Regions from separate parts of the Pradoshia sp. genome, predicted to be linked through region 1. Evidence: predicted binding sites of a transcription regulator. Region 1 holds the regulator's gene; the other holds the start of a gene.
The links. The regulator Rex, encoded in region 1, represses fermentation and respiration genes when NADH is low (regulators of the CRP and FNR family bind a similar motif). The targets are predictions, from matches to a motif close to TTGTGAAATATTTCACAA.
Positions count from the first base shown of each region.

Region 2: the regulator Rex is predicted to act here: its motif matches at 1,572-1,589, upstream of arcA (arginine deiminase).

Region 1 covers NZ_JBJEFJ010000127.1:1,087-4,636, forward strand. The annotation lists partial or broken gene groL (chaperonin GroEL) at 1-32, opposite strand, end outside; gene groES (co-chaperone GroES) at 93-377, opposite strand; gene ACI35L_RS11430 (CPBP family intramembrane glutamic endopeptidase) at 703-1,425, shown strand; gene ACI35L_RS11435 (YdiK family protein) at 1,422-1,640, shown strand; gene ACI35L_RS11440 (redox-sensing transcriptional repressor Rex) at 1,659-2,348, opposite strand; gene moaC (cyclic pyranopterin monophosphate synthase MoaC) at 2,371-2,883, opposite strand; gene ACI35L_RS11450 (ABC-F family ATP-binding cassette domain-containing protein) at 3,027-3,550, shown strand, end outside.
Region 2 covers NZ_JBJEFJ010000086.1:25,996-29,545, forward strand. The annotation lists gene ACI35L_RS08040 (Crp/Fnr family transcriptional regulator) at 1-190, shown strand, start outside; gene ACI35L_RS08045 (hypothetical protein) at 276-899, shown strand; gene argR (arginine repressor) at 969-1,424, shown strand; gene arcA (arginine deiminase) at 1,654-2,892, shown strand; gene argF (ornithine carbamoyltransferase) at 2,944-3,550, shown strand, end outside.

The sequences.
Region 1 (3,550 bases):
GCTTCTTCACTAAATTTAATGTCTTTAGCCATTCGTAAATTACCTCCTCAAAATTTTGTAGTATGATATTTTTTAACCGACATTAGCTTTGCTTATCCGATTACAGCTAAAATGTCGCTTTCACGTAAAATTAAGTATTCGTTGCCTTCGTATTTCACTTCAGTACCTGCGTATTTAGAGAAGATAATGTGGTCGCCTTCGGATACTTCCAATCCTACACGCTCCCCATTCTCAAGGACACGGCCTGTGCCTACCGCTACGATTTTGCCTTCAGATGGTTTTTCTTTGGCAGTGTCAGGTAACACGATGCCGCTTGCAGTTTTCTCCTCTTGTGCGACAAGTTCAATCACAACGCGATCTCCTAGTGGCTTTAACAAGTAAAACTACCTCCTTAAAGTTATCTCCATTTTTATTAGCACTCATTAGGTATGAGTGCTAACACAATTTATATATTAAATAAAGACTATCTGATTTGCAAGAGATATGAGCGAAAATTTTAGAAAATTTTATAAGGTCATTTTCTCCGCTTTCACTTGGGCTAGTATACCCCTTTGCAGGGCAGATTATGTTATATATAAAGGGAAAAGTTTTGCAATTGTACCTAAGGGGGAAAAACGGGTAGAATGATGGTGTAGCTTTTTCGTATTGGGCTGACATTAAGCCCGCTTGATTTGGATACTTGTCATTAAAGGAGTTTTGTCTTTGAAGAAAAATTATTGGCTGATTGTCCTTATATACGTTGCCATGCAGCTATCGAGCATTATCGGTCTACCTCTAATGGGATGGATTCTGCCGAACTTCGTGGCCGAGGATCAAGTAGCCATCTATTCAGTCGTCTATTGGATTATTATCAGCTTCTTCATTGCCCTCATCATTACGTTATTCTTCTTGAGGAATGAGCGTAATGAAATGGAACGGTGGGAGCGTATGCCGCTTGGCAGTTCTCTTGCATGGGCTGTCGGAGGAATCTTCCTTGCCTTGATTGCCCAGGCTGTTGCGGGTACGATTGAACAGCAGATTTTCAACATTAAGGGAGAATCTGAGAACACAAAGAATATCCTCGCCTTAATCGAGATGTTTCCAGTTGTAATTCTAATTACTTCTGTCATTGGACCCATTTTGGAGGAAATCGTGTTCCGGAAGATTCTATTCGGGGCACTATTATATAAGCGGTTTGGGTTCTTCCTTAGCGCTTTAATCAGCTCAGTTATCTTTTCACTTGCACACGGCGAGCCTGAGCATACCTTGCTTTATTCAGCGATGGGCTTCACATTCGCCTATCTCTATGTCAAAACAGGCAGAATTATTGTGCCAATCATTGCGCACGTTAGCATGAATACACTTGTTGTCCTCCTTTCCACCTATTCAGGTGATTTAATCAAAGAGATGGAGAAGGCACAAAGTTTTATCGGAGGTTTATTATGAGACGATCACCGTTGTATATGGCAACGATTTATTTCATCCTGGGGGCTGTGTTTATCTTTTTCGCAGTCCAAAATGTAACAAGGAGCGGCTGGGATTTCTTTACTTACTTCCTGGTCATCCTGGCAACGCTTGATATTGGATCCGGTATTCGCTTTATCGGTATCCACCGCAAGATCAAGCAAATGAAAAACGAACAGCAGCCAAAGAGCAAATAAAGCAGAAAATCTCGAAGTTTATTCTTCGAGATTTTCTGCTTTTTCGTCTTCTTTTATTTCTTCGTTTCCACCAGAAGGATAATGCTTTAAGAAATAAACAAGCGATTGAAGCTCTACAGCCAGGTCAATATGATGTACCCGAATGGAATCTGGTACACTTAAACGTGCTGGCGTAAAGTTCAGTATGGCTTTCACATTTGCTGCCACAAGCCTGTCCGTAATAGGTTGAGCCGCTTGGGCTGGTACCGTTAAAATAGCCACCTTGATATTTGAGTTTGCGAGCTTGCTCTCAAGTGCATCCATATCAAAGATTGGCACGTCCCCGATGAAGGTTCCCACCTTCTCAGGCGATACATCAAAGGCAATTTCAATCTTCGTATTATTATTCTTCATGAAATTATAGTTCAAGAAAGCAGTCCCCAGGTTCCCGACACCAATCAGGGCCACTTGAGTGAGCTCATCCTGGTCTAGTGTTTTACGGAAGAAGGACAGCAAGTAATTGACATTATAGCCGTAGCCTTTCTTTCCTAGCGCTCCGAAATAGGAGAAATCTCTCCTGATTGTCGCGGAATCGACTTTGACGGCCTCACTCAGCTCTGCTGAGGACACCCTCAGCTTCCCGGAGGCATGTAAGTTCTGTATAAATCGGTAGTACAGCGGCAGCCGCTTCGCTGTCGCTTGTGGTATTTTTGTATTCTCCTGCAACATTTCTTTCCCTTCTCCCTTACTATTAGAGTCCCCTATGCTTATTCTCGTCCAATTGTTTTTGGAAATCCGGACTGGATACTCCGCCTGTCTTCTTAACTAGATATGTTTCTCCGATAACCATGCCCTTATCAATGGCCTTGCACATGTCATAAACGGTCAGCGCAGTAACCGAGGCCGCTGTTAGGGCTTCCATTTCTACACCTGTGCTTCCCTTCGTCTTCACAGACACCTGGATGCGCAGACGCCTCTGTTCTTGTTCAGCTTCCCAAAAGAAACGGATGTCTATTCCTTTGAGGGAAATCGGATGGCACATAGGAATTATATCAGATGTTTTCTTCGCTGCCATAATGCCAGCCACTTGAGCCACAGCTAAGACGTCACCCTTTTCCATTTCACCGGAACTGATTTTCTCATAAATCTCTTCCTTAACTAAAATGCTTGATTCCGCTATCGCGATGCGGGTTGTCTCAGGCTTATGCGCAATATCAACCATCTTCGCTCTTCCCTGCTCATTGAAATGAGTGAATTCACTCATCGCCATTCCCCCTCTACCTTTATCTTATAATATATTTCAATTTCGTGGTAACGTTTGTGTAAATATTCACATATGTCCTATTCAGTTGCGGTTCCCAGACTCCGTAAGATACACTAAGGCTAGTACTTCTTGAGGTGAGAATCATGATAATTTTACAAGTTAACAATGTATCCAAATATTATGGTGCAGAAGCAATTTTGTCCAGTATAAAGCTTGAAGTGCAATCGAAAGACCGAATTGCTCTCGTTGGCCGCAATGGCGCTGGGAAATCCACCCTCCTGAAGATTATCGCTGGTCAGCTTTCGCATGATGGCGGCAATATCTTCATGCCAAAGGGAACTACAATCGGCTATCTTGCCCAGCATACAGGCTTGAATTCTGACCTATCCATCTGGGATGAGATGCTGACGGTGTTCGCCAATCTGCAAAAGCAGGAGGAAGACTTGCGCGCCTTGGAGAAATCCATGTCTGACCCTGAAATCTATCATGACAGCACCCGTTATGAGCGAATATTGAAGGATTATGATCATTTGCAGGAGCAATTCAAGAATGCCGGAGGCTATCAGATGGAAAATGATATCCGCTCCGTCCTGCATGGTCTTAATTTTGCCGATTACGATTATGCTACACCTGTCAGCTCATTGAGCGGCGGACAGAAGACACGGCT
Region 2 (3,550 bases), on a different contig from region 1:
AGTAGAGTATCCAGATTATATACGAATTGATTTTCCTTTTACAACTTCTAAGTTATCGGTGCTGTCAGGTACATCAAGAGAAACGGCCAGCCTTGTCATTAATAAATTGAAACGGGAAAAAAAACTAACCATCAAGGAGAAAATGATTTACATACACGAGCCCCAATATTTTGAAAAACTAGTTATATAGGTCTTAAGATACATATTATTTGAAAACACACATATATAACCAGTATTATAGGACTAATAACATTGGCTAGAATGGAAGTGCTACAATGATTAAAGTGTCCTATAATGTATTGGGAGCCGTTGTCTATGTGACTGGTCTGGCTCTTGTACTACAGTTTCCAGGTCAGAAGTCAATGGTCGGAAGCCAGTTGTTTGAAGAGTTCTCATTGCCAACGGAGGGATTTCTGGGTCTCTCTAATATATGGCTGCTGGCTGCCTTTATCCAATTTATTGGCGTATTGCTGCTCGTGAAATGGTTTGCCGAGGAATATCCTGCCCATCGAAGGAAATATCGTTTTATGGAGCCGGCTGTCTTGATATTGGCTGTCATCGTACCGTCTATTGCCTTTAACAACCTTTTCGAAATGGGGGAAGAGGTATATGCGCATTCCGGCCAATCAGGTGCGGAGGCCGTCGTCTATATTCAGGATGAAAGCTCATGCACAGAATTGACGGATAACGGAATGGTGGAATGCTCGATTGTCCTTCGGAATTTCCAGCATCATTCCCAGCATATCAGTCTCGTATTTCCAAAGGAAGCAGGCTTGAAGGCAAAAAAGGTTGAGACGGCTTATTTGCAGCAGCGTGAGAAGAAAGCTGTAAAGGTAACCTTCTCTCCTGAAGATATGGCGGATAAGGGTGAGATACCGACATTTTATATAGAAGGCTAAAGGGGGAGGTCTATGTCCAGTCAAATGGGGATAGGCCTCTTATGCAGTTCAACATGAGAAAGGATGACGATGATGAACAAGAAAGAAAGACATGCCTTAATAAAGAAAGTGATTACTCAAAATGAAATTAAGACACAGGAACAGCTTGTGGAGGAATTGGCGAAGAATGGGCTTGAGGTAACACAGGCAACGATCTCAAGGGATATTCGCGAACTGAACCTAGCAAAATATCCTGCGAAATCGGGCGGTACCCGATATGGTTTCATAGCTGAGTATAAATATTTAGATACGATGAAATTACGTAAAAAGCTAGAAGATGCGCTAATTGGAATGGAGCGAATTGAGTATTTTATCATTTTAAAGACGCTGCCTGGCCATGCTCAAACAATTGGAGCAGTATTGGATGAGCTGGATTGGACAGAAAAAGCTGGCACAATCTGCGGGAATGATACATGCCTCATTATTTGCAAAACGAAGGAACAGGCAAAAGTAGTAGAAAATCGGATGGTTACGCTAAGTCATTAAAAAAATTTTTTTGAATAGAAGATGTGTATTATACAGCTTTTTATTCAATTTTTCGTTTTAGGTAAGCGCTTTCTTAGATGGTGTTTAAATAATCATACGGTTATTTCGCTAATTATAAAGAATTTTGTGAGATTTTACACACTTTTTATGTGAAAATTATCACAATTTTAAAATGGAGTGTTTCTTATAATTAACTTGTAAGTTAAATCAAACGCGGGAGGTAAGGAGATTGAGCACCCCTATTCATGTAACTTCAGAAATTGGGAAATTAAAAACTGTGATGTTAAAACGTCCAGGTCAAGAAGTAGAAAACTTAACCCCGGAATATCTAGAGAGATTGCTTTTCGATGATATCCCTTATTTACCTAAAATCCAAGAAGAACATGATTATTTTGCTAAGACCTTGCAAGACCAGGGCATTGAAGTTTTGTACCTTGAAAACTTGGTGGCCGAATCATTAACCAACCCGGAAATTAAAAAGGAATTTGTCGGCCGTATGCTAAAAGAAAGCAATGCGACAAGTCCTCAAACTTTTGAGAATCTTCAAGAGTATTTATTATCATTCTCTAATCTCGATATGGTCAATAAAATTATGGCCGGTATTCGCAAGAATGAGCTTGAGATTGAGAAGAGAAAACATTTGTATGAAATGATGGAGGATCATTATCCATTCTACACCGATCCAATGCCAAACCTTTATTTCACACGCGACCCTGCTGCTTCAATCGGCAATGGCTTAACTATTAATAATATGAGAGAGCCTGCTCGTCGCCGTGAATCTATGTTCATGGAATATATCATTAAGCATCACCCAAGATTTGCGGGTCATGATATTCCAGTTTGGCTTGATCGCAATTATCATAATCCAATTGAGGGCGGCGATGAGCTTGTCTTGAGTGAAGAAGTCATTGCGATTGGCGTATCAGCACGTACATCTGCTAAAGCCATTGAGCGCTTGGCTTTGAACCTATTCAAACATCCTAAACAAGACAAAGTTAAGAAAGTCGTAGCCATTGAAATTCCAAAAAGCCGTGCATTCATGCATTTGGACACTGTCTTCACGATGGTCGACCATAATAGCTTCACCATGCATCCAATGATTCAAGGCCCAGGCGGTAAAATGAATATCTATATCCTTGAAAAAGGTGAAGATGAAAACCATGTAAATGTCACTCACCGCACAAACCTTCAAGAGGCGTTGAAAGAAGTCTTGAATCTTTCTGAGCTTGACCTGATTCTTTGCGGTAACGGTGATGAAATCGCAGCTGCGCGTGAACAATGGAATGATGGATCCAACACGCTTGCGATTGCACCAGGTGTGGTTGTTACATATGATCGAAACTATATTTCTAACCAATGCTTACGTGAACACGGCATTAAGGTTATTGAAGTCAAAAGCTCGGAATTATCCCGCGGTCGTGGGGGCCCACGCTGCATGAGCATGCCGATTGTACGCGAGGATATTTAATTACGACTAAAAGATAAATCATTCACCATTTATGGAAGGGGAATCGTCTAAATGCTAGTAACAAAACCAGATTTCAAAGGAAGAAGTTTCTTATGTGAAAAGGATTTTTCTGAAGAAGAATTATTATACATGATTGATTTTGCGGCTAATTTGAAAGAAATGAAGAAACAAGGCATTCCGCATCATTATATGGCTGGCAAGAACATTGCCCTTCTTTTTGAAAAACCATCAACAAGAACTCGCTGCTCTTTCACAGTTGCTTGTATCGATCTAGGAGCACACCCTGAATACTTGGGTAAAGATGATATTCAGCTTGGAAAGAAAGAATCTATTGAAGATACAGCAAAGGTTCTTGGCAGAATGTTTGACGGAATTGAGTTCCGCGGATTCGAGCATTCTAAAGTAGAGTTATTGGCTGAACACTCTGGTGTTCCAGTATGGAATGGCTTGACAGATATGTGGCATCCGACTCAAACATTAGCAGATTTCTTAACTGTTAAAGAAAATATCGGCCACTTAAAAGGTGCGAAATTTGTCTATGTCGGAGACGGCCGCAATAATGTTGCAAACAGCTTGCTGATTGGCGGAGCAATCGTCGGTATGGATGTGAGAATTTGCTCTCCTGAATCTTTATTCCCTGAAAGCTCTATCGTTGAGA